One region of the Clostridium sp. JNZ X4-2 genome, then DNA from elsewhere that is predicted to be linked to it. Evidence: riboswitches for the same ligand, from Rfam matches in the RefSeq annotation. Region 1 holds a riboswitch; each other region holds the start of a gene.

The links. Region 1 has a riboswitch for S-adenosylmethionine ahead of ACYUJ6_RS11615 (DUF2292 domain-containing protein). Riboswitches for the same ligand answer to the same signal wherever they lie in the genome.
Region 2: another riboswitch for S-adenosylmethionine. It lies ahead of ACYUJ6_RS02495 (pyridoxal phosphate-dependent aminotransferase); the one in region 1 lies ahead of ACYUJ6_RS11615 (DUF2292 domain-containing protein).
Region 3: another riboswitch for S-adenosylmethionine. It lies ahead of ACYUJ6_RS04315 (ABC transporter permease); the one in region 1 lies ahead of ACYUJ6_RS11615 (DUF2292 domain-containing protein).
Region 4: another riboswitch for S-adenosylmethionine. It lies ahead of ACYUJ6_RS10700 (hypothetical protein); the one in region 1 lies ahead of ACYUJ6_RS11615 (DUF2292 domain-containing protein).

The regions. Positions count from the first base shown of each region.
Region 1 covers NZ_CM142685.1:2,419,669-2,427,875, forward strand. Annotated here, with positions in the region: gene sufD (Fe-S cluster assembly protein SufD) at 1-38, opposite strand, end outside; gene sufB (Fe-S cluster assembly protein SufB) at 50-1,456, opposite strand; gene sufC (Fe-S cluster assembly ATPase SufC) at 1,486-2,232, opposite strand; gene ACYUJ6_RS11615 (DUF2292 domain-containing protein) at 2,503-2,664, opposite strand; SAM riboswitch class I at 2,974-3,082, opposite strand; gene ACYUJ6_RS11620 (nitrogenase component 1) at 3,162-4,499, opposite strand; gene ACYUJ6_RS11625 (nitrogenase component 1) at 4,492-5,964, opposite strand; gene ACYUJ6_RS11630 (MetQ/NlpA family ABC transporter substrate-binding protein) at 5,980-6,813, opposite strand; gene ACYUJ6_RS11635 (methionine ABC transporter permease) at 6,838-7,506, opposite strand; gene ACYUJ6_RS11640 (methionine ABC transporter ATP-binding protein) at 7,503-8,207, opposite strand, start outside.
Region 2 covers NZ_CM142685.1:485,522-493,728, forward strand. Annotated here, with positions in the region: gene ACYUJ6_RS02470 (glycosyltransferase family 39 protein) at 1-1,617, opposite strand, end outside; gene ACYUJ6_RS02475 (AEC family transporter) at 1,771-2,727, shown strand; gene ACYUJ6_RS02480 (DegV family protein) at 2,793-3,656, shown strand; gene ACYUJ6_RS02485 (IS1634 family transposase) at 3,786-5,501, opposite strand; gene ACYUJ6_RS02490 (DegV family protein) at 5,665-6,153, shown strand; SAM riboswitch class I at 6,200-6,300, shown strand; gene ACYUJ6_RS02495 (pyridoxal phosphate-dependent aminotransferase) at 6,449-7,624, shown strand; gene ACYUJ6_RS02500 (GntR family transcriptional regulator) at 8,009-8,207, shown strand, end outside.
Region 3 covers NZ_CM142685.1:918,084-926,290, reverse strand. Annotated here, with positions in the region: gene ACYUJ6_RS04345 (ABC transporter substrate-binding protein) at 1-222, opposite strand, end outside; gene ACYUJ6_RS04340 (MtaA/CmuA family methyltransferase) at 274-1,287, opposite strand; gene ACYUJ6_RS04335 (ASKHA domain-containing protein) at 1,289-3,112, opposite strand; gene ACYUJ6_RS04330 (uroporphyrinogen decarboxylase family protein) at 3,125-4,162, opposite strand; gene ACYUJ6_RS04325 (corrinoid protein) at 4,175-4,822, opposite strand; gene ACYUJ6_RS04320 (ABC transporter substrate-binding protein) at 4,834-5,823, opposite strand; gene ACYUJ6_RS04315 (ABC transporter permease) at 5,869-6,657, opposite strand; SAM riboswitch class I at 7,043-7,149, opposite strand; gene ACYUJ6_RS04310 (transcriptional regulator) at 7,194-8,207, opposite strand, start outside.
Region 4 covers NZ_CM142685.1:2,229,063-2,237,269, forward strand. Annotated here, with positions in the region: gene nifH (nitrogenase iron protein) at 1-422, opposite strand, end outside; gene ACYUJ6_RS10685 (nitrogenase component 1) at 484-1,860, opposite strand; gene ACYUJ6_RS10690 (nitrogenase component 1) at 1,901-3,418, opposite strand; gene ACYUJ6_RS10695 (ABC transporter ATP-binding protein) at 3,466-4,326, opposite strand; gene ACYUJ6_RS10700 (hypothetical protein) at 4,362-4,580, opposite strand; SAM riboswitch class I at 4,824-4,924, opposite strand; gene nifB (nitrogenase cofactor biosynthesis protein NifB) at 5,014-6,270, opposite strand; gene metK (methionine adenosyltransferase) at 6,391-7,587, opposite strand; gene ACYUJ6_RS10715 (amino acid permease) at 7,656-8,207, opposite strand, start outside.

The sequences.
Region 1 (8,207 bases):
TTCTTGCTGTCACTAAAATTCTCCTTACTATCTATCATACAGTACCTCCTTATCCTATAGTTCCCTTTAATTCTAGTTTAATTAAATTGTTCATTTCTACTGCATATTCAAGAGGAAGTTCCTTGGCTACAGGTTCAACAAATCCCGTAACTATCATACCCCTTGCCTCTTCTTCCGTAAGTCCTCTGCTCATAAGATAGAAAATAGCATCATCACTTATTCTCCCTATTTTGGCTTCATGACCCACATCCACATTGTTATTTGCCACACTTATAATAGGTACTGTATCCGATCTGGATTCACTATCAAGCATCAATGATTCACAGGATACACTGGATCTGGAGTTTACTGCATTTTTTGTGGAACTTAAAAGACCTCTGTAGATGGAAACCCCTCCATCTTTAGATATTGACTTTGAATTCACCACAGATGTGGTATTTGGTGCTGCATGCACTACCTTAGAACCTGTATCCAGATATTGTCCCGCACCTGCAAAAGTTATTCCTGTAAAATCACATCTTGCCCCTTCTCCTCTTAGTATGCTCATGGGATACAACATGGATACTTTGGAACCAAAAGAACCTGTTACCCATTCTATGTGACCATTTTTATCTACTGCCGCCCTTTTAGTATTTAAATTGTACATATTTCTTGACCAGTTTTCTATAGTGCTGTATTTTAGTGAAGCTCCCTCTCTTATATAACACTCAACACATCCTGCATGCAGATTGTTTACATAGTATTTAGGTGCTGAACAACCTTCTATATAATGAATTTTTGCTCCCTTTTCAACCACTATAAGCGTATGTTCGAATTGACCTGCCCCAGGGGCGTTTAATCTAAAATAAGATTGAATTGGTATTTCAACTTGAACTCCCTCTGGAACATACACAAAAGAACCGCCGGACCAGACTGCTCCATGAAGTGCTGCAAACTTATGGTCTGTTGGAGGTACAAGTTTCATAAAAAGCGGCTTTACAAGTTCTCCATAATCTCTTATTGCCGTCTCCATATCCATGTACAAAACACCTTGTTTTTTTAGTTCTTCACTTACATTGTGATAAACAACTTCTGAATCATATTGTGCTCCAACTCCCGCCAGTGATTCGTGCTCTGCCTTAGGTATTCCAAGCAAGTCAAATGTTTTCTTTATATCCCTTGGTACGTCCTTCCAGTCATGCTTCATATTGGTATCCGGTCTTACATAAGTAACTATGTTATTCATATCCAGATCCGTTAAGTCAGGTCCCCAGGATGGCATTGACATATTATTGTAAATATCCAGAGATTTAAGTCTAAATTCTCTCATCCAATCAGGATCATTTTTCTCCTGGGATATTTCTTCTATTATTTTTTTTGTAAGACCTGATCCGGTTTTATAACTGGATTTATCTTCATTTTTTATATCATAAATACTTCTTTTTACATCTTCTATATGAGTTTTATCTTTTTCCAATAAAAACACCTCTCTTCCAAGACAATCCGCTAAACCAGTGCCTTAAACTTGTCATATCCATTTTTCTCTATTTCTTCAGCCAAGGATGCATCACCGGTCTTAACTATTCTGCCGTCCACAAGTATATGAACATAGTCCGGTTTTAAATGTTCCAAAATACTGTCATGATGTGTAATTATAAGTATGGAATTATCTTTTGTCCTAAGTCTGCTTACTCCTTCTGATACTATTCTAACTGCATCTACATCAAGTCCTGAATCTGTTTCATCAAGCATGGCAAGTTTAGGTTCAAGTACTGCCATCTGAAGTATTTCGTTTTTTTTCTTTTCCCCGCCTGAAAATCCCACATTTAAATATCTCTGTGCATAATTTTCATCTATTTTTAAAAGTTTCAGTTTTTCTTTTAAAGCTCTTTTAAATGCCAATATGCCACTTCTTTCTCCCGTAACAGCAGCTTTTGCACTTCGCAGAAAATTTTCAACAGTTATTCCCTGTATTTCTTCTGGATATTGAAAAGACATAAATATCCCGCGTCTTGCCCTTTCATCTACTTTTAAATCATTTATTTTCTCCTCTTCAAATACTATATCTCCTGCTGATATAACATATTTAGGATGACCCATTATAGTATTTACAAGAGTGGACTTTCCTGCTCCATTGGGACCCATTATAGCATGAACTTCACCTTTCCCGATTTGTAAATTAAGTCCTTTTAATATCTCCTTATCTTCAACTTTTGTTCTTAGATTGTTTATTTCCAGTAACTTTTTTCCCATTATACCTCTCCTTTATATCCGAGTATTTGAGTCATGTTTAATTTTAAAAATCAGCTACAATATAAATGAGTAATTTAGATAAGATAGAATATCCGACTTAAATACTCAACATTGTACCTGATTACATTTTACTATTTATTTAAAGGATAATCAATAATGAAAATATGCATTTTATATTTTTCTCTAAAAGTTTTTATTTTCTGATAATAACTTAAGCTAATTTAAAGTATCCCAATTTCTATTCCTTAGGTAATTAAACAAATCCCCCATTTATTTAAGTCTTATTTTTTCCTTTGTCTCTACCTGAATTACTATGCCGTCTTGAATAACTAAAGTTATTGAACCATAGCTTATGCTTTTTAATGATTGCAGTATTTCCTTAATGTACTGCTCTGAGATCTGGTTTTTTTTCCGTATAATTTTTGCCTCCATTTTTATATTACCCCCTTTTATAATAATTTATCCAATGGCTGCCATTGCTGACACCCCCATCTTTTTCAAGATGAAGTATGACAAGTACTTGCTGTGCCTCTGGATTTATTCTTCCCCTAAAGGATAACGTATTCTAAGTGCTAAAGACGCTAAGAATACTATTAATAAGGTTCGGTATAAAAGCATTCCTTATGGGCAAACTCCACCGTACCTAAAAATAACTTGATAAACTAAAAAATCCTCTTCAGATGAAGAGGATTAACTTATATGGCAATAAATATAAAAGATTTGCATTAAAGTTTTACCTTTACCTCATCTTCCAGAACTATGTTCTGATGGACTTAGCACCTTACATGTAATACTAACATGGGTTGCTGAAACTTCATCGGGCCATTCCCTAAGTTTCTCTTGATAAGGATCAATATTAAATTATTGTTTTTAATTATACCGTATAATGTTTCTAGGGTCAATTAATTTTTTAATTAAACTGCATTTAATTATTTATAACTTTCCAATATATTGCTATATATATCTTCTGTCAGTGTCAATCCGCCATTATAGCCTACATAAGTCCTATTAAGTACCAACCTGTGCATCACTGGCAAGGATATATTTATTCCAAAACCTTTTAATTCTGATACTATATCCCTATCCCAGGAACTTCCCAAAATCAATGGTGTATAATTACCATGATTATATTTTCTTAACCCCTCATGTATTTTACCTCCATCAGTTTCAAATATTACTTTAGAAGATATATTCCGGGACAAATGTTGAAATTCATACTCTATTTTTTCCCTATATTCTTCTGGAGCATCATCTGTAATATATTGTTCTCCCGGAACAATTCCAAGTTCATTTACTAAAAATTTACTGATTCCAAGTGCATAAAAGGAGTCTGTTATATTAAAAAATTTATCTGCCATATCATATCTAAATTCTATGAAAAAATCCAGTGATCTTTCAATATAATAATAAAATCTTTTTTCCTCCCTGCTTATAAAAGCTTCCACCCTTTTTTTATCTAATTGTGAAAATTCTGCTACAGTCCTTAGAAATTTACTGGTTTCCCTTGCTCCTATAGGTAACACTGGATAATGCAGATAAGGAGTACCATATTTTTCATTTAACAGTTTGGCTGTATTTAATCCTACCCAGGGAGAAAGGACTAAATTAAACTGGGCATTGGGAATTGTTTTCCATTCATCTACACCATTGGACTCCGTTCCAAAAAGTATGTTGACTTTAAGACCTATTGACTGGAGCAATTTTTTTATTTCCGCCAAATTACCCGTCCAAAAGGAATCCTGATATGGAACTACGGACCAAACATTTACAAGACCCTTCTCCACTTTTGGTTTTCTCTCACCTATAAACTGATCTATAATGGCTTCAACTACCAATTCATGCCCTTTGAAATTGCTTCCTTTAAATCCGCCTGTTTCTGCATAAACTATAGGAATCCCTTTACTTTTATATTCACTTACCACCTGACCTACATCATCCCCTATTATATCTGCAGTACATCCTGTTAAAACCACAAACAGATCACCCTTTAAAACCTTTAGAGATCCATCTATTACCTGTCTTAACCTGTGTTCTCCTCCAAACACCACTTCTCTCTCCGTTGTATTAGTACAAGGTACGGCACTTCCTCCCGAATACCCTATGCCCTGATATCCTGATGCAGCACTGAGACCATCATGAAGTTTAATTCCACATCCCGGCCCGGAGTGTAATATGGGTATGGCCCTTTTAATAGCCAGTACTGACTGCTGTGCTCCCAATGCACAATAGTGCCTGGGCTGTTCTATTATTTCAGTTGTTTTAGTCACTATGACCACCTCCCAAAAAGCTATAAGGATCCTGTTTCAGCCACCAATCAGTATAGGGCAATTCACAGTGTGCAGCAATATTCTTCACAAATTCCTTAGATGCCAGTACATCCACTATTTTATTTCCATAATTTATCAGGCCTTCATATCCTAAGCCAAACTGCTCATCCCCCATCAAAAATGTGGGTATTCCCAATTTAGGTCCCCAGGAAGACATTCCTCCATGACGTGCCACCAATAAATCTGGTTTTAATCTATTCAATATATTTACCAATTCAAAAGGCTGTTTATTGCAGATATTAAAATTTTTCACATCTCCATAATTTTCAACAACATACCCTAAGCTGTCGCTTTTGGGATCCATATTGTCATAACAGGGATCATGGTGAAATATAGCCGCACCTACTACTTCCATATGGAGATCTTTAAGAAGAGCTATTAAACTGTGCCCATGAGCTGCTCCAGCTGTGACATATACTCTTTTTCCCTTTAATTTGCTCCTAAGCTCTTCAAGCTCATGGGCAATTTTGTCTTTTTGGGACTTTATAAGTTTCTCAACTTCTTTTTCTCTATGAGTAACTTTACCAAGTTCCCTAAACCACATATCAGCACCTTTAATACCATAGGCTGGCGGAGCTTTAACTTCAGGCACGCCATATTCCTGTTCCAATCCAGCTGCCAAATATGTCCCCAGTGTAGGACATATTTGTACTGTAGCTGCAGCTTCAGATATTCCTTCCAGTTGAGCTATAGTTGAAAAAGGTACAATGTAATTGGGCTTTAACCCTATTTGTTCAAATAAATCCGTAAATATATCACTTCCCCAAAAATTAATTACATTTACCATATCTTCTCTTCTTTTAACTGGTGGTTTGACTATTTTCCGCAGGATACCATGGTATGCAGCATCAAAACCTGTTGTCCAAATTCTGGATCTAAATCCTTCACAGGCCACAAATACTACAGGTATACCCAATTTTTTTTCTGCTTCATCAGTTACCTCCTCTACATCATCTCCAATAATTCCAGATGCACAGGAAGTAGTTACAAAAATTGCTTTAGGTTTAAATCTTTTGTAAGCTTCTTCTATGGTCTTTTCCAGTTTGAAGATTCCACCATATACCATATCTTTTTCCTTCAAATTGGTATTTAACAGCCTTGCATTTTTTAAAGGCAGTTTCCTCTTTCTCTGTCCTACTCTATTTGTAAAATTATAATCCTGGAAGTCAGCTGAACACCCTATTGGAGCATGGTTTATTACTACTGCATCCTGTATCATAACCAATTGGCATAATGCATTTCCCGAACTGCACCCCAGGCATTGGCTAAAACTTCTTCTCTTTTCACATAACTTCCCACTTTTGGATTTACTGCATAATTCCTTAGCACTTCCGCCAAATCCCGTAATTGAACCCAACCTGGATTCTCTTATTTCAACTTCCGGAGATTTTATATTAATACTCAACCTTATACCTCCCCCTTAAAAAGCCGGCACTACTGCAACCCCGTATTTTTTCTTTATAAAATTTCTCACGTCCTCTGAATTAAGTTTTTTTACTATTTCTTTTATTTCCTTCTTATTTTCATCGCCTTTTCTCACTACAATAAGATTGGCATAGGGTGATTTGCTGTCCTCTCTAAATAATGCTTTATTAGGATCCATTTTTGCCTCAAGCACAAGATTTGTATTTATTATGGAACCATCTACATCCGGCAGTACCCTAGGAAGCTGAGCTGCATCAACTTCTATAAACTGTAGATTTTTAGGATTATCTACAATATCCGAAGGTGTAGCACTATAGTTAGCTATTCCAGATTTTAATTTAATTAACCCCTGCTCCTGAAGAAGTTCCAAAGCCCTGTATTCATTGGATGGGTTATTAGGTATTGCAATTTTGGCACCACTTTTGAGCTCATTTTTAGACTTGATTTTATTAGAATAAAAACCTATTGGCTCCACATGAACTTTTCCAGCTACTGCAAAATTATATCCTTTTTCTTTAGCTACAGACTCCAGATAAGGCAGGTGCTGGAAATAATTCGCATCTATCTGTTTTTCCTGCAAAGCTGGATTCAATTGATCCTCATCATCCAGTACTACAACATCCAAATTTATTCCTTCTTTTGCCAGAGCGGGTTTTATGTGGTTCAATATTTCCGCATGGGGCACTGCTGCAGCTCCTATCTTCACTGTAACACTCTTGCTCTTATGGCTTGAACTGCTTGTACTCTTTGAATCAGCACCGCTTCCACAGCCTGAAAACAATCCTACAACCAACACCAGTATCAATGATATTACACTTTTCTTTTTCATATTAATTCATCTCCCTTAAAATAATCAATCAAATTTATATCTTTTTTTATTTACATATCTGGAAATATGATCTCCTGAAAATTGTATAAATTGTACCAGAAAAATTAATAGTATAACTGTAGCCGCCATAATGTCTTTACGAAATCTCTCATAACCAAAACGTATTGCCAGGCTTCCCAATCCTCCTGCTCCTATAGCACCAGCCACGGCAGTAAATTCAATAATGGATATAATTGAAATCGTAATCCCCCTTATAAGTGAGGGCAGTGCTTCTGGTATTAAAACTTTTAATATAATCTGAAATGGTTTTGCTCCTACAGCCAAAGCTGCTTCAATTTTTCCCCATTCTACTTCTTCTATTGATGTTTCAATAATTCTAGCTAAAAAAGGTGCTATTCCTATGGATATTGGAACAATAGCCGCCTTCATACCCAGGGTAGTTTCTACTATCAATCTGGCTAATGGCAACAAGACCACAATTAATATTATAGAAGGAAGGGATCTTATTGCATTTACTATAGCAGCCAATACTTTATTTAATTTTTCATGCTCTAAAATATGTCCTTTTTTAGTAACAACCAGAATAATTCCAAGGGGCAGCCCGATGAGCAGTGCTATGCAGCCAGCTATAATTACCATTTCTATGGTTTCCGACAATCCTTTTAGAATCAGCATTTTAAAATCATCAGTCATATTACCTCACCTCCAGGATAATTGGAACTCACACTGAGACTTCTCATTATTTTAACAAACTTTTTAGCAGTATCACTTTTAGGATTTAAAAATACTGAATTTGTGCTTCCTGTTTCCACAATCTTACCTTCTTCAATTACTGCCATATTATTGCATATATATTTAATAACATCCAACTCATGGGTTATAAGCAGAATAGTTAAATTAAGTTTTTTATTTATATCCCTTAAAAGCTCCAATATGGAATAAGTAGTCTGAGGATCTAATGCAGAAGTAGCTTCATCACTTAATAACACATCTGGTTTATTGGCCAGTGCCCTGGCTATACCCACTCTCTGTTTCTGACCTCCGCTTAATTGGGCAGGATAAGAATCCACCTTGTCACTCAGCTCTACTAAACTCAATATTTCATGCACTCTGTTTTTTATCTTTTGTTCAGGATAACCGGATATCTTTAGAGGAAAAGCTACGTTCTTATATACAGTCATTGAATCAAACAAGTTAAAATCTTGAAATATTATTCCAATTTTTTTTCTAGCTTCTCTAAGTTGGTTTTTATCCATAGCAGTAATATCTTTGCCTCCAATGAGTACAGTACCTGTAGTTGGTTCCTCAAGCCTGTTCAAGCAGCGTATCATTGTAGATTTTCCAGCTCCGCTAAAGCCTATTATTCCAAAAATATCTCCTTTCTCCACTTCAAG
Region 2 (8,207 bases), 1.6 Mb from region 1:
ATTCATACGCCCCAGAGCTCCAAAGAGTACATGGTAAATGTTGCCGTAGATGGTGATGGTATATCCCAATAACAATGTGAGAAATCTTTTATCCTTTAAATAGATGAAAGCCAAAATGCACAGTGCAGCAGCGGGAAATAAATATCTTTCATGCATTCCAGTAGAAAAAGTAAAAACTCCTGAAATCTGAACAAGTGCACAGGAAAAAGCCATTGTTCTGCTCTTCAACTTGGCGTAGATTATCCATGAAAATAGGGTAATTGCAATAATTGCAGCCATTCCCCAGATCTTATAGCTGAATATGAAAAATATGCTTGAATTCTTTTCATAATTTGCTCCTGTTAAATTAAAAAAATTAAGTCCGTTTACAGAAGCATAAGGATATTCGGATATGGTATTTGAATATAATTTAAAAATCCACAGTATATTCTGATTAAAGGAAAATGGAATTATGATTATCAAAGCTGCTGCAAGAGCTGCAGCTATAGATTTTAATAGAAGCTTCAGGCTCTTTTCACGTACCAGTTCAAAGAGAAGCACGGGGAGGAATATAATCCCCTGAGGTTTCATAAGTACTGAGCAGGTAAACAATATGGAAGAAAAAACAGTTTTCTTTTCCGATAATAATAAAAAGGCAAGTACTACAAACAGCGTAAAAAATGAATCCACCTGTCCCCAAAGGGCAGAATCTATAAAAACAGCAGGATTAAAAATATAAAATGCACTCAGAAAAACACTTATCTCTAAAGGAAGATATTTTCGAGCCAATTTATATATCAAGTAGGCAGTAGCCACATCCGCTATTATGGATGGGAGTTTTAGAAGGAGAGTATAGTATGGACTTACTGAACTTATACTTGCTGTCTTGCCGATTAAAAAAAGCACATATATATAAAGGGGCGGGTAGTCGCTGGATTTAGAATTTATGTAAAACTGAGAAAAACTGTTTGCTGCGGAGGAGGCCCAGCTTTTGAACAAACTTACGTCTCCACCGTAGCCTTCCATAAGGGTGGATAATGTAATTCTCAAGAGCAAACCTATTAAAAGCATTGAAAATATAAGCATCTTAGTATCCTTAGCATCTGTTTTCATATTTTTTCGGATAAAAAAATAATAGAACGTGACACACAGCACGAGAAATACTGCCAGATATACAGTGAGAAATGGTGCAAATTTGTTGTTTGAAGAAACAAATCTATTTTCACCTTTTACTCCAGGCCTTGTCATGTTCCCTCCCTTGTTTTGATTTTGTGTATCACCTGAAGGTGCAGTTAGGTTTCCAGCATTCTTAGTCTGATTTTGTGAATTGCCGCCAGATACTTTCTGATCTCCCCTTGTAAAGTTTCCATTATTTTTGTTTTGACCTTGTGAATTGCTGCCGGATATTTTTCTGTCTCTGCCTGCAAAGCTTCCATTATTTCTTTCACCGGTTGAATTCTGGTTTCTGACCTTATCTCCCGTATTGCCGTTAAACTGATTAAATTGTCTTGTCATATTTTGAGATGGTGTATTGAATTTATAATTTTTTATACTGTAAAGGCATAATAATAAAGATAGAAATACCAGAAAAATTAAAATTATTTTGAATAGACCTTTCTTTGAAAGTATTCTTTCCATGTTGTTCCAAGACCCCTTTCATGAAATTTAGTATAGCTGTATAATCGTTATATATATATTTTCCAGGATGAATCTTAAGATAATCTTAAAAAGAGCAGGATTGTAATTACAATTTTTAACACAAGCTCTTGTATGGACATGGGGGTTGGATAGTTGGATAACTTGGTTTTTAGTTTTAATGTAATAATGCCTATATTTATAGTAATTGCACTGGGATATCTTATAAAAGAATTGGGACTGATAGATGAAAAATTTGTAAGTGCCTCTGTTAAATTTAACTTTAGAGTTGGATTATCCACATTACTTTTTGAAAACATATATGTATCTAAATTGAGTGATATAGTCAATGTTAAGCTTATGTTATTTGTATTTTTGTGTATATCCGGATCTGTAGCAGTACTTTGGATTATTGTTCCAGTATTTATAAAGGATAAAAAGAGAGCTTCTGCCATGATTCATACCATATACAGGGGCAATTTTGTGCTTCTCGGAGTTCCAATGGGTATGTACATGCTTGGAAAACAACACATGGGGCCCATTTCTCTTTTACTTCCCATAGCTATTCCCACCTATAATTTCCTTGCTGTTACGGTTTTGGCAGCCTTTGACGAAAGAGGTGGAAAGGGCGGTATAGGAAGTAGAGTTAAATACACTCTTTTTGGCGTAATAAGGAACCCTTTGATTATAGCATCATTTTTAGGTATAGTCATGCAGCTGTTTTCTTTTAAGCTGCCTTTATTTATGGAAAGGGCAGTTTCTGACGTGGCTTCATTGGGTACGCCCCTGGCCCTTATAACCCTGGGTGCCCAGCTTGAATTTAAGAGTGTGAAACAAAATTTGAAATACTCTGTAATAGCTACAGTGGGAAGACTTATAGTAATTCCTTCTGTAGTGGTGACACTTGCATTTTTACTGGGATTTAGGAAATATGATTTAGGAGCCATATTCATATTGTTTTCTGCACCTTCAGCAGTTTCCTGTTATGTAATGGCCAAGGAAATGAATTCTGATTATAAACTTACAGGTGATGTGGTGATTTTAAGCACATTTTTTTCCGTTTTTACAATATTTATAGGTATATACCTGCTTAAAAGTTTCTCCTTTATTTAGAGTTTGAATATTTTCCCTTTAATATGATATAATTTAGGTTAAGTAGGAGTAAAAGGAGGAGCTTTATGGAAAAGATTGCACTTTTAACGGACTCTGCTTGTGACATAGATTATGAAACCATAAAAAAATATAATATAAGTATTTTACCCTTTAGAATTATATATAAAGACAGGGAATATATAGATAAAATTGAGATTACTCCAAAAGAAGTATACGATAATATGAACATTGAAATTCCCAAGTCCTCCCTGCCCTCAATAGAGGATATGGAAAGGGCTTTTGATAAGCTGGAAAAAGAAAATTATACCCATGTGATAGCCGTGGTAATTTCCAGCGGACTTTCAGGTACATACAATGCACTGAAAATGGTAAGCCGAAGGCATAAAAAATTAGTCACATATATTTATGATTCCAAGTCAACTTCCCTGGGAGAGGGAATTATTTTAAAGGAATGCGGAAATCTCATTGAACAGGGTAGGAGCTTTAGTGAAATTGCAGATTATATACCAAAAATAAAAAGTAAAATGCATTTCCTTTTTGTTTTTGGAACACTGGAATATGCCAGAAAGGGAGGACGTATAGGAAGAATATCCGGAACCATAGGTGAAGTATTGGATATAAAACCCATAGTATATTTTGATGATAATCAAGGGATATGTTTTACCCGTGACAAGGTAAGGGGCAGAAAAAAATCCTTAAGTAAAATGATAGATATAGGCAGGCAGTTTTTGGGCAAATCTCCCTGTGATGTATATATAGTTCATGGCAATGCGCAGGAAGATGCAGAAAATGTTTATAATAGAATTTCCAAATTACACAATGTGGAAAATGCATATATGATAGGACAGATAAGCCCTATAGTAGGAGTTTATTCCGGACCCGGAACCGTGGGAATATGTTATAAAGAAAAATCATGGCCATTGACTTAACAAATGTAAATAGTTATAATTAATAAAACCTAAGTTTTGCAGCAAAAACGAATAAAAAATACCCGTTAGGCCAGTAAACATGCTGGTTAGCGGGTATTCTTTTTTGTCAGAGAATCATAGCGTTATAAATCATTTTTTGGTAGATGCTAAAACTTTTTTTATCTCACCTAAACTTCGTATCTTTTTGGAGTAGTCAATGTTAGAAATAACTCCAATTTCATTTAATATATCATTGAAATAATCAAACATGTAATAATTCTGCTGAACATAGCTGCATTCAGCTTTTGACAAAGTTTCTAGTAGTTTTCCAATACTATATTTGTTTCCTGTTTTCATCTCAAGTATCCTTGCAATCACCAGAGCAACGAAACAGATTAAAAAATGTGCTTCTATATGCCCTTGGGTGGATACAAAAACTGGTCTTGCCTCTAAGTCACTTTTAGTTACTCGGAAAGATTCTTCAATCTTCCATAACCCTCGGTACATATCAATGATTTTATCATCAGATTCTTTATATTCACTAGTTACAATGACATAGTAACCATCCAAAGCTTCTTCTTCCTCTAGTTTGTCCATGTCTAATTTTAGAAGTTGTGTTGGTTTCAAGATTTCTCCAGTTTCTTTATCGAAGTTAATGTTTTTTATATATTTAGCTGCACCATAGGAAGTAACCCTTGTATAAGAACCCGGATTTGAGATTAAGTCCTGTGCTTTTGCAAGTGCGGCAGCACGCTCAGCCTTAGCACGTTTATCATATTTTTCGCTGTAGAATACTACCTGTTTTTCATGTACTACTTTTTTTAATTTTTTTCCGTTAGATGATGTTATCTGAATTGTTCTTGGGTATAATCTAGATTTTCTCTTGTATTCTGTGCCTAGCCATTCATATCCTTCTTTTGCTAATACATACTGTTTTAATTCTTTGTCAGAACCGCGAACAGACATACTGAATACATACCCATCTTTTGTAGGAGTATGAGTCGTATACCAAATGTTGTCGCCAGTAGTCATGCCTTTGTCTGCCACCGTTATTACCCTGCCAAGATTATATTCCTTCTTGATACGTGCAAAATTAGGTCGATAGGTAAGGCAGTCATTAGTGTTTCCTGAAAATAGCTCATAGGTAATGGGAAGCCCTTTGTTGTCTATAAATAACCCCATTTGTACAATTGGATTTGGTCGGTGTTCTTTCGATACTCCCTTTTTTCTGAGGTTGTCCATTTTATCAGTTTCAAAGTAGTAGTTGGTTACATCATAGTAAATAAGACTGGTATCTCTTCCATAGAGTTCTTTGATTTTATTGTTGATCCAAAATTGGAGACTCTCTTTATGCTTGTTAAAAAAGGTAAGGCAACGATAAACATCATCAAGAGAATAGTTATCTTTTTCAAAGAACCAATCTTTATTCTCAAAAGTTTTCTTTTTTGAAGCAGGATTCAAAAGCCTTGAATAAACAAGGAGTTTCATGATTGTATCAGCATCATAATTGTCCTTAGTATGACGTTGTCTGTTGGTAAGGAAAGTGTGTATGCCAAGCTCATGATAAATCTTGCTTAACGCAGTATATCCAAAATTTTTACGCAAGGTAACATCTTGCTCGATTGTATCAGCATCATGAAATACAAAAGTGATTGGAGCTCTTTTACATTTCTTTTCTTCCTTTAATTGTTCAACACGTGCAGAGAAGAAAGAGATTGGATCATCATATTCTTTTTCTAATTCGTCGAGAAATCCTAAAGATTCCACAGTTATCTGCCGGGAACATTTTTTAGTTTTATCATAGTAACTATCTACAATGGATAACCGAATTCTGCCATTGCTAGAAGGAGTCTTTTTTAGGTACATAAACAATCATCTCCACACATATAATACTAATTATATCACAATACTACATAGAGCGCTAGTAAAATATGACGAAAAACGAAAATAAAAATCCCCGAATTCGCCAGTAAAATCAATGAATCCAGGTTAAGTTAAGTAAAAAGTTGCTGCAAAACTGTGGGGAATTATTTTAAAGGAATGCGGAAATCTCATTGAACAGGGTAGGAGCTTTAGTGAAATTGCAGATTATATACCAAAAATAAAAAGTAAAATGCATTTCCTTTTTGTTTTTGGAACACTGGAATATGCCAGAAAGGGAGGACGTATAGGAAGAATATCCGGAACCATAGGTGAAGTATTGGATATAAAACCCATAGTATATTTTGATGATAATCAAGGGATATGTTTTACCCGTGACAAGGTAAGGGGCAGAAAAAAATCCTTAAGTAAAATGATAGATATAGGCAGGCAGTTTTTGGGCAAATCTCCCTGTGATGTATATATAGTTCATGGCAATGCGCAGGAAGATGCAGAAAATGTTTATAATAGAATTTCCAAATTACACAATGTGGAAAATGCATATATGATAGGACAGATAAGCCCTATAGTAGGAGTTTATTCCGGACCCGGAACCGTGGGAATATGTTATAAAGAAAAATCATGGCCATTGACTTAACAAATGTAAATAGTTATAATTAATAAAACAATAAATATAAATCTTGAACTTATCAAGAGAGGTGGAGGGAACAGGCCCTTTGAAACCCGGCAACCAGTACATTGTACAGTGGTGCCAAATCCTGCAGCGGGAGCTGAAAGATGAGAATGTATTTTGTAATTTTAAGTCTGAGGTGTTTCCTCGGACTTTTATTTGTTTACGGATATTTATTTCATTCCTATGCTCAAGCTCCGCCTGAATCCAAGAATCACTTTATTTTTATTGTGGAATCAATTGAAAGGAAGGATGCGTTTGTATGCCTGAATTAAGTAAAAAACTAGTTAATTTCACGGACTCAGTTATAAGAAGAATGACCAGAATATCAAATAAATATGGAGCAATCAATTTATCCCAGGGTTTTCCGGACTTTGATCCGCCTAAAGAAATAAGAGAAGCACTTAAAATAGCAGCGGACAAGGGACCTCATCAATATGCAATTACCTGGGGTGCACAAAACCTGAGAGAGGCCCTTGCGGAAAAACAATCTAAATTTATGGGACTTGATATAGATCCAGAAACTCAGATTGCAGTTACCTGTGGAAGCACGGAAGCAATGATGGCCTCTGTTATGACTGTATGCAATCCCGGAGACAAGGTAATAGTATTTTCTCCTTTTTATGAAAATTATGCGGCAGATGCAATATTAAGCGGAGCACAACCTATATATGTACCACTTTACCCGCCGAATTTTTCTTTTAACAGGGAGGAGCTTGAAAATGCATTTAAGCAAAGGCCAAAGGCCCTTATACTGTGTAATCCATCCAACCCATCGGGGAAGGTGTTTACCTATGGGGAATTGAAATTCATAGCCGGCCTGGCAGAAAAATATGATTCCTTTGTAATAACTGACGAAGTATATGAGCATATTGTAATGGATCCATATAAACATGTTTATTTTGCTTCACTTCCAGGCATGTTCAACAGGACTTTAAGCTGCAGCTCTTTTTCCAAGACTTATTCTATAACCGGATGGCGGATAGGTTATGTCATAGGTGATGAGAGAGTCATAGAAAATGTAAGGAAAGTACATGATTTTCTTACGGTGGGGGCGGCGGCACCGCTTCAGGAAGCAGTTGTAGCAGGACTTAAATTACCCATGGAATACTATGATTGGCTGAAAAATCTGTATACTGAAAAGAGGGACTTGTTTCTTCAGGGATTAAGGGAGGCAGGACTTAAATATGTCAAACCCCAGGGAGCCTATTATGTTCTCATAGATGTTTCAGAGTTTAATGTAAAAGATGATTTGAAGTTCTGTGAGTGGCTTGCAAAAGATGTGGGAATAGGGGCAGTCCCCGGTTCAAGCTTCTTTAAGGAGGACATAAATTATTTAATAAGACTGCATTTTGCAAAAAAAGATGACACCCTTTTAAGGTCTATTGAAAAACTGAAAACACTCAGGGAAAAGGCTGAATTTTATAAAGAGGGATAGGCTGCTTATAATGTACAATTGACAATTGACAATGCACAATGCACAATTCACAATGCACGATGCACAATTTACAATGCATAATTTACAATGCATAATTCACAATTCGCAATGCACAATGTACAATGCATAATTCACAATTCACGATGCACAATTGACAGTGTACAATCACAATGCACGATTCGCAATTCAGAGTTTAAAATACAAGTTTAAAGACAATCCGGGGACAGGTTCCTAATTGTCTTTTTTCTTTAAGCTTATTTTTTAAAATATCTGTTACTTGATGGTACATTGATAAGCTGACTTTAAAATAATATATTAAAGATCGTTGCAATATTATTCTATTTGTTATATATTATATATAACAAATAGAATAGGAGGGCAGTTATGATAATTAAAATAGATTTTGATTCGGAAACACCTATATATGAACAGCTTAAAAGGAGCATTATAGAGGGAATGGCAGATGGAAATCTAAAACCGGGAGAAAGTCTTCCTTCCGTAAGGCAAATGGCAGAGGATATAGGGATAAACTTGCATACTGTAAATAAAACCTATAATATATTAAAGTCTGATGGTTACTTGA
Region 3 (8,207 bases), 1.5 Mb from region 1:
AATGGACTGAGCCCAAATTGGAGGTATATTTCCTCCTTCTCTAAACACAAGAGGTGCTTGCTGAGTATAGTGCTTTATATGTTCTTTTTTCTCCATGTTCTGAAGGAGCACTAAATCTGCGCCAGCCTCATCATAAGCTCTTTTTAACCACCCTTTTTGCAGAGCAATCTCCGAGGCGCTCCCAATAGGACATCTTGTAACCACTACTTTTCTTTTACTCATACTATCTCACCTCACTCCCAATATAATGATGTCTCCAGCCGGATCTCATCTTCATTCTTTAATTTTGTCAGTAAAAGCCCTGATATTTTTTAGCGGGGTTGATGTACTGAGGCCGCAGGCTGGAGCGATAACATCTATTTTATCCTCTACAAGTTTTTTCGTCCCAATTTTAATTTTATCAATGGGTCCATCATTTAGAAGAAAGGTACTCAGATTACCCATGGTTTTGATTCCCGGAAACTCCTTTTTCAGCTTGAAAAGACTTACCACCGCATCGGTGCTTATTAAATCCGCTCCAATTTCGGGTAGAAGATGTCTTACAGGTTTTACATCCCCACAAATGTGAAGTATGGTCTTTGCACCTAAATCATGAGCTTTTAAAACCACTTGTGGCATATACCTTACCACATATTTCTCAAACATCTTAGGCCCAAGAATCTCACCTGTAGCAGTAGGATCCGCAAAGGCAATAACATCAGCTCCATTTTCAACAGCAAGAGTTATAAAACCTTTTAAAAATTCTACTACATACTCAAGCACCTTGCAGCTGTTTTCAGAATCTTTCCTGAGATCTTTAAAAAATGCCATGGGCTTAACTATAGATGAAGCATAACTTATGGGACCAGTAAGGGTAACTATTACAGGAATATCAGGATGTTCCCGGGATAATTTTCTGGCTGCCTTCACAACTACTGGAACCCTTCCCCTTTTCAAAAGTTCACCAATGTCTTCAAATATTACACTTTTACTGTCTGGGAACCTTTCTTTTACAATCTTGGGTTCACATTCTATATCTCCAAAATCAACCTTGCTGCCATTACTTTCAGCCTCTACAGTCATACAAAATGGTATACCAAAATTTTCAAATCCTGTCTGATTTTGAATTTGAAATGCCAGATCAGCCATCAATTCGGAATCACAATGGGCTTCCGGCAAACTCACTCCACTGTTTTTTATAACATCCACAATAGCGGAATTCATCATTCCTCCAGGACATATAACCGGAGGCCTGTCAACTTCTTTTCCATTTATTGCAGCCCTAAGTCTTTCTTTAGGTGTAAACATATTATATCTCCTCCTTCAACGGTGCTGGAAATGCCATATCTTCCATAAAAAGTCTATCGTATCCTTTATAAACAGAAAGTTCAAAATATTTAGTCTTATCCAGAACAAGCTCAGCTTTAGCCTTATATTCTTTATTTAAAAGACATTTTACTGCTCCCATCTTTGATGTATTTCCTACAAAAACTACTTTTTCTGCAAATTCCACCGGCATGAGGCCAATTTGTATAATACTCTTCAAACTGAGGTGCTTCCCGAATGCCCCGGCAATATACACTTTATCAACTTTTTCATATCCTATATTTATTTCTTTAAATAAAACATGAATTGCAGACAGAATAGCTCCTTTGGCAAGTTGGACCTGTCTTATGTCTTTTTGTGTTATATACACACTGTCATCTTTGATTAAAGAAAATCTCTTTTCCCCATTGGCTTTTAAACTGGATTTATACTCCTCACTTATTTTTCTTGAAAATCTCCCATTTAACTCAATAATGGAGTTTTTTATAAATTGTGAAATTACATCTATAATTCCACTTCCACATATACTTTTAGGATATGTATCTCCAATGACTTTTAAATCTATACTGCCCTTTTCAATTTTAATCTTTTCTACCGCTCCATCTATGGCTATACTGCCGCAGCTTATATTCATTCCTTCAAGAGCTGGTCCTGCAGCACAGGAGCATGCCACCATTCCATCCTTAGAGCCAAATACTATTTCTCCATTGGTTCCTATATCCACCAAAAGACTTGGAGTTTTACTTTCAGATATTTTTGTAGCAATTACACCTGAAACAATATCCGCTCCCACATAGCTGGAAACACTGGGCATAATATATACAATACCGAAATCTGAAATCTTATTAAGCTTGAGAGAAGAAGCCTTCACTTCAAATCCCTTTCTAAAAACAGATGTATAAGGCGAAACAGCTATGGACTGAGGTTTGACTCCAAGAAACAGATGAAGCATAGTGCTGTTGGCAGCTACAACTACTTCATATATTTTCTTCGGAGAAATTCCTGATTTTTCTGCCGCCTGTAATATTAAGTTGTTTATCTGATTCACTATAAGTTCCTGGAGCTGGAATAAATTTTCTTCATTCTCCACATACTGTATTCTGGATATTACGTCTTGTCCATAAATACGCTGCGAATTTGCCGCCGCTGCAGTTCCAATTTCTTTTCCTGTATTTATATCCAATATGGAAACCACCACCGTAGTTGTTCCTATATCTACAGCCACGCCGTAGATTTTTCCTGATGTATCTCCAGTTTCTACACCTATTATATGATTATTGTACAATATTGCAGTTAACTTGTATTCCTCCTCTACGGCCTCTGGAAGATTCCTTATTATATCCAAATTAAAATTTTTATCAATGTCATATCCCACGGTATCTGAAAAACGCTTTAACAAAGTACGGTTATCGTCAAGTTTTGGCCTGGGCAGCTCAGTATAAGCTTTTGTTATGGATGGATTGATGCCAATGTCAACTTTCATTCCTGTTTCAAGAACCTGTATATCTTCCTGCTTCTCATAACTATTAGATATATCAACCTCCAGCTCTCCTGATATCCTAATACCACAAGCTAATCTTACACCATTGTCCAGCAAGGTCTCAGGTATAAATTTTCTTTCATTATCTGTAGGAGGTAATATATGCCTGCTTTTTATTTTTACTCTGCATTTTCCACAGATGCCCTTACCGTTACAGGGATTATTTATGATAATATTATTTTTTAAAGCTAGCTGAAGCAAATTTTCTCCTGGATCTGCATAAACTACTTTTTCTATGGGTTCAAATAGAATTTTAATTTTGTCCATTAAATGTTCTCCTTACCTTAATTTTCCCTTTCCATATTTTTTTACTGCATCCACCATAGCCTTTACATTTTCAAAAGGTATATTGGGAGACAGTCCACATCCTGGCATCACTATAGCACCGGTTTTAAACTTTAAACTGTCTACTATCTTTCTCACATTCTCATCTACTTCTTCAGGACTTCCAAGGAACAAAGTTCCACTTGGATCCACTCCTCCAGCTACGCAGTGTCTTCCTACAAATATTTTCTGGGATACACTTAAATCCACCAATTCCGAGAAATACAGAATATCTGCACCTGTTTGGGATACCTGATCAATAATGGGATATTCCCCTCCGCAGGGATGATACATAGCTATGGCTCCAGCCTTTTTAAAACCCTGCACTGACCTTGTTATATGCGGAAGAGCTCTTTCCCTGTATTGAGCCGGGGATAGACAGGAAGGAGAAGAAGTTGCATCCGGCATGAATATAAGATCAGCTCCTGCTTCCACCTGAAGTTCGGCATATTGTATGGATGCATCCACCACAACTTTGCACACTTTATCCACCAGTTCCGGATCCTTTTTCACATTGCTCATAAGACTTTCCGTTCCAAAAAGCAGGCCTGCAGTATTAAAGGGTCCTCCGCTTATACTTCCTATCATAATGTGATTTCCCACTTTTTTTCTTATAATCCTTATTGCTTTTAGAATAGACTGAACCAAATCATTTTTTCTCAAATCAGGAACTTTCAGGTTATCTGCATCTGCATGAGTCTTAATTATAGGATTTCTGATCATTGGATAGTCATTCTTAGGCCAGTACATATCCGCACCCAGGGCTTCATGTTCTCCTGTAGCAACAGAAAGCATGACTATATCAGATTTAAAATATTCCCACTGCTTATAATAGACTTCCGCCAATGCTTCTGAATCCAGCAAAAACTCTCTACTGAAATTTCTGTTTATAATCTGAGGAGCCAAAAGCGTTGCACTAAATACAGGAAGTCTATCCACAGCTTTCCAATTTACAGCTCTCAGAACCCTTTCCCTTGAAGTTAACTCACTCATATTTATCCTCCCCTATTGATTTATAAGATTCTTGGCCTTTCTTATAGCTGCCACTGCATCTACAGAGTACCCATCTGCTCCAATTTGATCACAATATCTCTGGGATATTGGGGCTCCTCCTATAATCACTTTTACTTTATCCCTTATTTTATCTTTCTTCAATAATTCTATTACCTTCTTCATATTCACCATGGAAGAGGTCATAAGAGCCGAAAGCGCCAGTATGTCAGCATTTATCTCTTTAACTTTATCTACAAACACCTGAGGGGACACATCCCTTCCCACATCATATATTTCAAAACCTGATGCACCAAGCATTATGGATACTATATTTTTGCCGATGTCATGGGTGTCTCCCTGAACAGTTCCTATAACCACCTTTGCCGGTTTATCACTTTTCTCCAAATTAAGGTGTGGTTTCAAAACATCAACTCCTGCCTTAAAGGCATCAGCGGATATTATAACTTCAGGAAGAAAATATTCCTGGCTTTCAAAATAATCTCCCACTACAGACATCCCTTCAGCAAGCCCCTTGATTATAGCCTCTGTTGGATCAATGCCAATCTCAATGGCTTTACCAGCGGACTCACCTGCCAATTCTTCATCTCCATCAACAACGGAAGCTATAAGCTTTTTAAATATTTCTTCTTTTTTGCTCATCTATAATCCTCCTAATTTTTTTTATAATATGGGTTAAATTCATTGGTATACACATCAGAAGTTTTAAGCCTGCCCTTCTTAAGATCACCATATTTTACGGACTGGTCAATCCAAAATTGTGCATCCTTCTCACTTACAAGTCCATGTTCCGGATACGCTGCGGTATAATAATCTGCATACTCATCCGGAACGTTAAATACTTTTACAAATATTTTTCCGGCTTCTTTAGGATTAGCTCTTGCCCAATCACATGCTTTAGCAATAGCTGTAGTATATTTTTTCACTATATCAGGATGCTTTTTTATAAAATCAGCACTGGTAAACTGCTGGGGCCATCCTTTCTGTTCTCCTGACACCTGGGTTCCATCAATAAGTATTCTGCCAACTCCTGTCTTTACTATCTTAGTGAGATATGGCGGTAAGACTTCTATTACATCTACACTGCCTGCAACGAGAGCAGCTTCTTCCTGGTCAAAAGACAAAGGTACCACTGTAACATCACTCTCCTTTAATCCCGCTTTCTCTAATAAATTTAAAAGCTGATAGGAATGAGGAGTAGTAGCTATTTTTTTGCCTTTTAAATCTTTAATACTCTTTATGGGACTATCAGCACGCACTACATAGCCCACAGAAGGATTTTTAGGTGTAGAGGCCCATCCAGCAGCAACTGCCTTGATTTTCACACCTTTAGCAATGGCTAAAGTGATGCTTGAAGCGCTTGTCCCTCCAAAGGTATTTGCACCTGATGCAACTGACGTAATCATATCAGCCTGGGATACAGTCCCTGTAAATGTTATTTTTATTCCCTGTTCTTTGAAGAATCCCTTTTGATCTGCAATATACACAGGATCTGAGAACAATAACTTTGGATACTTGATTTCAAATAATTCCTTGCTGTTTGATTTGCTCTGGGACACATTCTGCTTATTTCCACAAGCAGTAAAAAGTCCTGTGGCCATTACAAATAGTAGTCCTAGTGAAACAATTTTTTTCTTTAACATTTTAATTCCTCCTTTGATTTTATGAAATTTATTTAAATAATTTACCTATTCTGTGGTTTCTTCTTCCTTCCAGAAATAAATAAATTTTTCAAGCAAAGTAACAATCCACGTAAGTATAAGTCCTATAATTGATATGACGGCTATAGTGGCATATACATAAGGTATCTGAAAAGTCTGTTGGGAATATGATATAAAATACCCCAATCCTTTGTTGGCCCCCAGCATTTCTGCTGCAGTCAGCATTATGATAGACGTGCTGGCGCTGAGTTTTAGTCCTGTAAATATATAAGGGCAGGCCGCAGGCAATATAACTTTTTTTAGAATCTGGAGAGAAGAGCATCCCATGGATTTGGCCGCTTTTATCAACAGTATGGGAGTACTTTTCACACCGTCTATGGTATTTATGAGCATAGGCCATACACATCCCCAAAATATAATTAGTACTTTGGAAGTCTCACCCACTCCAAAAAATATTATAAAAACAGGGAACAATGCCAGTGCAGAAGTTTGTCTAAAAAGCTGCAGTACAGGATTTATATATACTTCTACCACCTTAAATCTCCCAATAAATAAACCCAGTGAGATACCAACCACTATAGCCAGACCTAATCCTTCCAGAGAGCGTATGATGCTTATTTTTATATGCTCCAGAAGTATTCCTTTTACGAAAATAATAGTATAAAGTGAAGATACAACCTCTGAAAAAGGAGGCAATAATGCACTGTCCACTATGCCAATTCTGGGCAAGACTTCCCATATAGCTAAAAAACCTATAATAGATGTTAAATTTCGAGATGCTTTTTTTAGATTTATTTTTTTTCTATCATGCTTCATACTGTGTTCCTCCTGGTTATTATTTCTTACAAATTAAACTCCAGCTGTATTCTTTTATAAAATTATCCATATAGTTATTCCAATCAATAATTACCATAATTTTATATTACTATTTTGGTGTATGTATGATCTTACAATGTATTTTTAAATGAATTGCTAATAATTTTATACTTTTTCCTACTTTGGTAAAAAGTACATCTAACTATATATAAGAGGTATTTCATAAAATTTATACAACAATAAAAGGCCAAATTTAATTTATTACAGATAGATTATATATCCTATAATAAATTCAACTTGACCTCTAGTTTTCTAGTCGGTACAAATTAATTAATACAATAAAAAACTTCCTGTGGAGAAACCACAGGAAGTCATATCCTCTCGTCTCTCATCTTTCAGGGTATACCTGCTGGAATTAGCACCATTGAATAATAAATATATTCAGGTTGCCGGATATCATAGGGCCAGTCCCTCCATCACTCTTGATAAGAAATTTTGCATTTATTGAATTTTAATTTATGTATATGATATAACTTTTAAAATGCTTTGTCAACAACAAATTTTTTATTATCTGTATCATATTGATCATTAATACATTTTTCCAGCAAAAAAGCTGCTGCGCCTACTGAAACTGCATTTTCTTTAAAATATCCGTGCTTTTTTATTGAAATACCTTTAGGAATATACTGTGTACATGTTTCATAAAACGTTTGGAAATCCACCAAAGATCCGCTTAATATAATACATTCAAGATCCAGCAAATTTATATAGGATTCTATACTTTTACTCAATTTTGATGCAGCATCCAAAAGAAGTTTTTGAGACAGCACACTATTTTTTATATAACTAAAATACACTTTGTCAAAATCAATACTGCCATTTATATTTTCGATCATATGTTCAAATGCATATTCATTGTCCCCCGCTGATCTTATAATTTTTCCCTGAACAATTGCTGCCTGTTTCAATCCAACTCCACAATCAAAATAAGCTAAACTCTTGAATTGCCTCCCTGCTCCGTACAAATACTCTGCAGTAACCGCAGAATTCGAACAATTCTCACTAATTACACTGCACCCTATTTTTTCTTCAAGTATCCTGCCTATATTTTCATCACTCCAAAGATTGGTCTCAATTGCAAGTCCAATTCCTACAAGCTGAAGAAACTCCAAATTCAATTCCTCATAAACACTCTTCATAATCTGAAGAATTTTTTCTATGACTTCACTGCAGGAACTGCTAAAATCAATATAAAAGCTTTTTTTATAAAAAATCTCCATTCTCAGGTTCACTATGGATACCTGTGCATAAGTACTGCATATACCTATACCCACAATATAAAACCTGCACACATTTACATCATACAACACAGGTTTCCTTCCCCCTGTAGACTCTCCAACACATTTCCGCACCAGAATGGATTTTTGTTCAAGTGGATTCATTATGCGATTTAATGTGGTCAACTTCATTCCAGTTTTAAATAAAATTTCATTTTTAGTCATAATTCCACTTTTTTGTATTAGATTGAATATTTTCTTTTCCTCAGGTTT
Region 4 (8,207 bases), 190 kb from region 1:
GCCTTTCCTTCACGGATGGGCATAGCAAAACCTCCGCATACCACATCACCTAGTACATCATAAAACACATAGTCCAGATCTTCTGTATATGCACCCAGCCTCTCCAGCATATTTATAGAAGTTATAATACCTCTTCCTGCACACCCTACTCCCGGTTCTGGTCCCCCTGATTCAACGCATCTTATTCCGTTGAATCCTCTTTTCAAAATGTAATCCAGATCTACATCCTCGCCTTCCTCCCTCAACGTATCCAGCACTGTTTTCTGTGCCAGTCCACCTAAAAGCAGCCTTGTAGAATCTGCCTTTGGATCGCAGCCCACTACCATTACCTTTTTCCCAATTTCAGATAATCCTGCTGTCAGGTTTTGTGTAGTTGTCGATTTGCCTATGCCGCCTTTACCATAAATTGCTATTTGCCTCATATATTATTCCTCCATGTCTTTTTTATTATAAAATTTTATATTAAAATCAATATTCGAAAAACTATGCACTTGCGCTTACTATAGTGGTATATATTTTTTCAATCAATGTAAGTGCTCCTTTGTATCCTACATAAGACTTTGATAAAACCACCTCATAGGATGCAGGAAAACCCACTTCCACTATGAACCCCTTTAACTCTTTAGCAAGATCTCTTTCCCAGGTGGTTCCGAAAATAATAGGTGGTTTATGACCAAAATCAGTTTCCCTTATTTTTTCATGAATTACATAGCTGTCCTCTTCAAATTCCACATCAGTAGAAACATCTTCTGCTATATTCTTATATTCATTACGGATAGCCTCTCTATATTTTTCAGGGGGGTTTTCAGTAATAATCTGCCTTGCAGGTATAAGTCCAAGCTGATTTACCAAAAATTTTGTCAAGGCCAAATTATATGCACTGTCACCTATGACAGAAAATTTTGCAGGAAGTCCCCACCAGTACTCTGCATAAAAATCGGAAAAATCCTCTAAATACTCATAGTATTTTTTTTCTTCTTTTTCTATGAATTTCTCTGATTTACTTTTATCTATTCCTGCAAAGTCCACAACTTTCCTTAAAAAGCTGCTGGTTTCCTTTGCTCCAATTGGAATAGTTGAAATATGCAAATAAGGCTGCCCATACTTCTTTTTTAAATGTTCTGCAGTCTTAAGCCCAAGCCACGGTGACAATACCAAATTAAATTGAGCCTTTTTTATATTTTTCCATTCTGAAACTCCCTGGGACTCATGTCCAAATAAAATATTTACTTTAAGTCCCACTCCCTCCAGTATCCTCTTTATTTCAGCCAGATCACCCCTCCAGAAGGTGTTGTGGAAAGGCAGCAGGGACCATACATTTACAAGCCCTTTTTCAAGAGGTCCATTGTAATCACCTGCATACTGGTCAATAATAGCCTCTGCAACCAACTCATGGCCTGTAAAATTATTTCCTTTAAACCCTCCTGTTTCAGCATAAACTACAGGCAAACCCTTGTCCTGGAATTCGCCTACTACAGATCCCACATCATCTCCCACAGTATCGGGAATACAACCTGTCATAACCACAAACAAATCTGCATCCAAAACTTTAAAGGTAGCACCTATAAGTTCCCTCAACCTGTCTTCCCCACCGAATACAACTTCCTTCTCATAAATATTAGTACTTGGTACAACTGATCCTCCACCGTAGCCTCCTCCTTGAAAACCATTATAAAAAGCTATGTTGGCTGTCTGTTTATCCACACAGCCCGGGCCGCAGTGGGCAATGGGTATTACTCTTGGAATTGCAAAGGCACTGTGCATGGCCCCAAGAGCGCAGCCATATCTTATCTGCTCGATTGAATTTGATTTTTTTGTAATTTGATTTATATCTTTACATTCTAGTTTTACATTAGGCACTGTGTTCACTCCTCTTCTATTAAAATCAATACTGTTATTTTTAATATTCTGCTTTTACAAAATTATCTTTTTTAAGTGCATAAGGATCTTCCTGAGCAAGCCACCATTTTGTATATGGCAGTTTAACATGCTGCTTAAGATCCTGATGAAATTTTTTATGTGCCAGTATATCCAAAATGGTTTCACCTAGATTTAAAATTCCTTCATAGCCTATTGCATGGTGTTCATCACCAAGTGGTGCAGATGGAATTCCCATACGTGAAGCCAATGGAGCAAGACCTGCATGTCTTATAAGAATGAAATCAGGTTTTACATTCTTAAGCAGTATATAAAACTGATACTGCTGTCTGTTACTTACTGTAAAGTTTGGTACATCCCCATAATTATCTACTAAGAATTTCAATGAATCTTTATTTGGATCATTGCTGTCATATATTGGATCATGATGGAATACCAAGGAACCATCCACTTCCACACCCAGTTCCTTAAGTACTGCAATAAGTCCATGAGAATATGCTGATCCCGTAGCTACATAGCCTTTTTTTCCTTTAAGAAGTTTTCTAAGTTCGGCAAGTCTTGGAGCTATTTTCTTATGTTCCCTTTCTATATATGCCTCTGCTTTTTCTTCTCTGTGGGTAACTCTTGCAATTTCTCTTATCCAGGCATCCGTTCCTGCTATACCATAGGGTTGTGGAGCTTTAATTTCGGGAACCCCAAATTGTTCTTCAAGTCCTGCGGCCAGATAAGAAGAAAGCGTATAGCAAAATCCAACAGTAGCTGCAGCTTCTGAGAGCTGTTCCAAATCTTCAACCTTTGCCAAATCCACTATATAATTAACCCTAAGTCCAAGTTCCCCCAATATAGGCGTAAATACATCACTTCCCCATAAATTTATTACATTGATCAGATCTTCCTGTTTCTTTGGATTTTTGCGTACCAGCTGCCTCAGTATTCCATGCTGGGTGGCATCGAATCCCGTGCTCCAGTGTTTGGATCTAAATCCCTCACAGTACATGGGGATAACCGGTATTTCAAGTTCCTCCTGCATTTTGCCGGCCACACTATCTATATCTTCACCAATAATTCCTGTGGCACAGGATGTGGCAATAAAAATTGCTCTAGGATGATGCCTGTTCCAGGCATCTCTTATGGATTGTTCCAATTTGCCAAGAGCTCCAAATACCATATCCGTTTCCTTTATATTAGTGTTAATTATTTTAATATTTTCCACCGGCAGGTTTCTGATTGCCAATCCATTCCTGTATATGGAATTATAGGCTGCCTGACCTGTACCGCAGCCTATGGGCGAATGTTGAATCAAAACCGCATCTCTTATATTACCAGCCTGACATTCTACCATCTGCTCACTGCATCCTGAGCCCTGGGTAAATGGTCCTATGGTTTCACAAAGTCTTTTTCCACCATTTCCCCTGCAGCCTCCGCAGGTATATGAAGAATCCCTGGAGAGCTCGGAAGCTTTTCCTGTTTTCCAGCCAATAATAGTACCAAGGCGTTCTTCCCGTGTTTTTACCACAGAAGTATTTAAATCGAATTTCATAAATTACAACCTCCCATTATTTTATAAAAGTATTTACATATTTAAATTTATACCATAGCTTCTGCTTGAATTTTATCAGCATCTCCGTGGAGAAGCTCCCATATTCTATTCCTGTTGGAATTGAATTCCTGAGAAGTTCTGATTTGAGAATTAATCCTTGGCCTTGGAAGTTTTATATTTATGATTTCCTTAATTCTGCCGGGGTTAGTTGACATCACCACCACTCTATCGGCCAAAAATACCGCTTCTTCAATACTATGGGTAATAAACACAATAGTTTTGTTTGTCTTCTCCCATATATTCAATAATTCTTCCTGAAGAGACTCCCTGGTCTGGGCATCTACTGCTGCAAAAGGCTCATCCATAAGCAGCACCTCAGGATCATAGGCCAGTGCCCTGGCAATGGCAACTCTTTGTTTCATTCCTCCCGACAGTTCATGGGGATATCTGTTTTCAAATCCATTTAATCCTACCAGATCTATAAATTTTTTACTTATCTGATGTTTTAAATCTTTTGTCATGCCTTTTATTTCAAGGCCGAACTCAATATTTTTCTCTACAGTTCTCCATGGAAACAGTGCATAACCCTGCAGTATAATTCCTCTGTCCAGAGCAGGTGCCGTAATCAGCTTCCCATCTATATAAACCTTTCCTGATGTAGGTCTTGACAGCCCTGCCAGAATATCTAAAAAGGTAGATTTCCCGCAGCCGCTTGGACCTACCACTGTAATAAATTCTCCTTTTTTTACCTTTAAATTAAAATTATCAAGTGTTAAAAATTCTTCATCTTTCTGACGATTTTGTGATTTTATATTATAACATTTTCTTACATTATCAATTACAATTTTATATTGCCTATCCTTTATATTTACACTTTCCTGTTTAGATTTTTTCACTACTTTTTTCATTCAAAACTCCCCTCCCATGGGATTTTATATTCATATTATTCTTTGACTATATAATTGGGCTGTGATCCAGAATTGCCATATTTGTCAAATTGATGGGTTACTATATCACTGACCTTTACCTTTGCATTTTTAGGAAACGCACCGATCGTCTTACTTCCAGCTGTCCACTGCTGTATATCCCTGTCTTTTATGACTCCATCATCTGCATAATAGTAATGGCGCTTACAGGCGCTCCTATGGCATCTGATACCCATTTGTTGACTTTTGCACCTTCTTTTTCATCAGGTATGCTTTTGTTTATATACCATTCTTCTTTTTTTGTCTGAATATTGAGTTTTTATAAAATATCCGAAAATGAAATGCAAAAAACACCAGAAACTTATCTCTACAAAAATAAGTCTCTAGTGTTTCTAGTCAACTTTTTGTAATCTTACGAAAAAACCTATATAAAATAAAAAACTTTCCTGTAAAGATAGATACAAGAAAGTAATCTTTGTTTCTCATCTTTCAGATTATAATCTGCTGGAATTGGCACCGTTAAATAAATTCAGGTTGCCGGACATCATAGGGCCAGTCCCTCCGTCTCTCTTGATAAGAATTTTATTCAAATTATTTGATTATATTACTTACTATACCAAATAGCATATATATTGTCAAGAAATAAAATTAATCTTCCTATTCTTTTTTCTACTTCATCAATTCCATTGCCTTTTCTATTCCCTCCTCTATGGTGCTGTACATCTGAAATACTCTTATGCCTTTTTCATGAAGCTTGATTACAGGTTCAAAGCCAATGCGCAATACAAGTACTCCGTCGCAATCATCCACACATTTTATAATACCGGATATTCTGTCATCATGTCCAGTACACTCCTGTGGACCTCTACAATACACCTCCACATTTCTTTTCTCATAAAACTTGATATTTTCTTTTATCACATCATATATATACAGCTGGGACACATGTCCAAAGTGTTCATCTATATAATCTCCTGAACTGCTGGCCACGGCAAATCTATAGTCCCTGTTCTCCTTATGGTCTCTATGGATTTTCTCAGGCTTGTCAAGAGAAATTATATTTTTCCTGTAATCCCTGAACTGAGCTGATACATCTTTATTCAAACTTCCTATGGCATCCGCCCTGCACTGCCTGCAATGATACATCTGTTTTAAATGTGGTTCACATTTTTCCCTCATGTTCTTCAATTCAGATTCATTTACAGTATCCCTGTTTTCAAATACACTGCCCTTTACAGGTATTAGAGGCATTATATTGGTCATATAGGCACCGCATTCTTTAACTTTTTTCACTATTTCAGGGATATGAGTATCATTAATTCCCTTTATCATCACAATATTAACCTTTGTCACAATGCCTTTTCCAGCAATATATTTCAGCCCTGACAATTGATTATTCAGCAGTATCTTCCCTGCTTCCTCACCTACAAAAGTCTTTCCCTGATAATTGACAAACTTATAGATCCTGCCGCCTATTTCAGGATCAACAGCATTTATTGTTACAGTAACATGGGTAATTCCCAGCTTTATTATTTCATCGGCATATGCAGGAAGCATTAATCCATTGGTGGAAAGACAAAATGTAATATCCCTGCACTCTTTCTTTATTAATTCTATGGATTTTCTTGTCTCTTGGAAATTTGCAAGTGGATCTCCTGGTCCCGCTATACCCACTACCGTCAAATTTTTTACTCTGTTTTTTACTACCTTGAATTTGTCTCTGGCTTCCTCAGGGGTTAGAATTCCGCTTGTCACACCAGGTCTTGATTCATTTACACAATCATATTTTCTATTACAAAAATTGCAGCTCACATTGCATTTCGGAGCCACAGGTATGTGCATTCTGGCATATTTATGGGCGGCACAATTATAGCATGGATGCTCTAATGTCCTCTCCTCAATACTTTTTGCAAAATTAACAGGCATATTTTATTATCTCCTCTCTCTTATAACTTTAAATAAAAAGGCTAGATAAGCTTATTTTCAACTTATCTAGCCTCCAGTATTTCTGGTCAACTACATTTAAAAAGCACAGAATTTTTTATTTTAATAGTACAAAACATTGTCAAACAACTTTTCCTTTATTTCATCAACCTTATCAAGTTTCTCCCAGGGCAAATCTATATCGGTTCTTCCAAAATGTCCATAAGCCGCTGTTTTCTTGTATATGGGTCTTCTCAGATCCAAATCTCTTATGATAGCTGCTGGTCTTAAATCAAACAGCTTATTTATAATTTCTATTATCTTCTCTTCAATGATTTTCTCCGTACCAAAGGTATCCACACTTATAGATACCGGTCTTGCCACACCTATTGCATAGGCAATTTCAACTTCTATTTTGTCTGCCACACCTGCGGCCACTAAATTTTTTGCTATCCATCTTGCTGCATATGCTCCTGATCTGTCAACTTTCGTAGGATCTTTTCCTGAAAAAGCTCCTCCCCCATGCCTTCCGTATCCACCGTAGGTATCAACTATTATTTTTCTTCCTGTAAGTCCTGAATCAGCCTCTGGACCTCCTTTTACAAATCTTCCTGTAGGATTAACAATATATTTTGTACTAAAGTCTATAAATTTTTCAGGTATTACTTTTTTTATAACCTCATCTATTATGTCCTTTTCAATTTGTTCGTGTCCTATGCCTTCTTCATGCTGGGAGGATATCAAAACTGTATCCACCCTTATAGGCTTTTCACCTTCGTATTCTACTGTAACCTGAGTTTTTCCATCCGGCCCAAGATAAGGAATAATTCCATTTTTTCTTACCTGGGCAAGTTTCCTTGAAAGTTTATGGGCTAATGATATGGGAAGTGGCATGTACTCTGGAGTTTCATTGGTGGCAAATCCAAACACCATTCCCTGATCTCCCGCACCAATTGCCTCAATAGTATCTTTTTCTCCTCGTTTGGCCTCCAGAGATTCATTTACCCCCAGGGCAATATCTGAAGATTGTTCATCTATGGAGGTTATAACAGCACAATTGCTGGCATCAAACCCAAATCTGGAATTATTGTACCCTATATCGCTGATAGTTTGTCTAACTATTTTAGGTATATCCACATAAGCTTTAGTTGATATTTCACCTACTAAAAGCACTAATCCAGTATTTACAACTGTTTCACAAGCCACTCTTCCATACTTATCCTGTTCAATGACTGCATCTAGAACTGCATCAGATATTTGGTCGCAAATCTTATCAGGATGTCCTTCTGTTACTGATTCCGATGTAAATAATCTACTCACTTTAAACCCTCCAATTTATTTAAATATTTTTTATGCATAACTCTAATACGAACTTAAAATGAAATTTTTTAAGAGTCTCTTATCTTCTTACTGCAAAACAACTTATATAAAATTACAAGTGCCAGTACCCATACCGGTATGACATAAAGAGCCACCCTGGTGGCAGGTAAAAATCCCAATGAAACAACAATGGCCAACAGATATATTATAGTAATATAGGATGATATAGGACACAGCGGCATTTTAAATTTGATTTTCTCACCTGCTGCAGATTTTTCCTTTCGAAACTTCAGCTGGGTTATTAGAATGGTTCCCCAGGCAGTCAGAATAGCTATAGTTGTCACTGAAGAAATATATCCAAAAACCTTTCCTGGAACAAAATAATTCAATATTACAGCAATTACTGCTACTCCTGTGCTGAAAAGTATTCCTACATAGGGTACTCCGGATTTATTCACTTTACCAAATACCTTTGGTGCATTATTATTCAGAGCCAAACTATAAAGCATCCTGCCATCCACATACAGAGCACTATTCATACCTGAAAGAGCTGCCGTTAAAATAACAAAATTTATAACTGATGCAGCTGCAGGAATTCCAACTTTGGAAAATACAAGTAC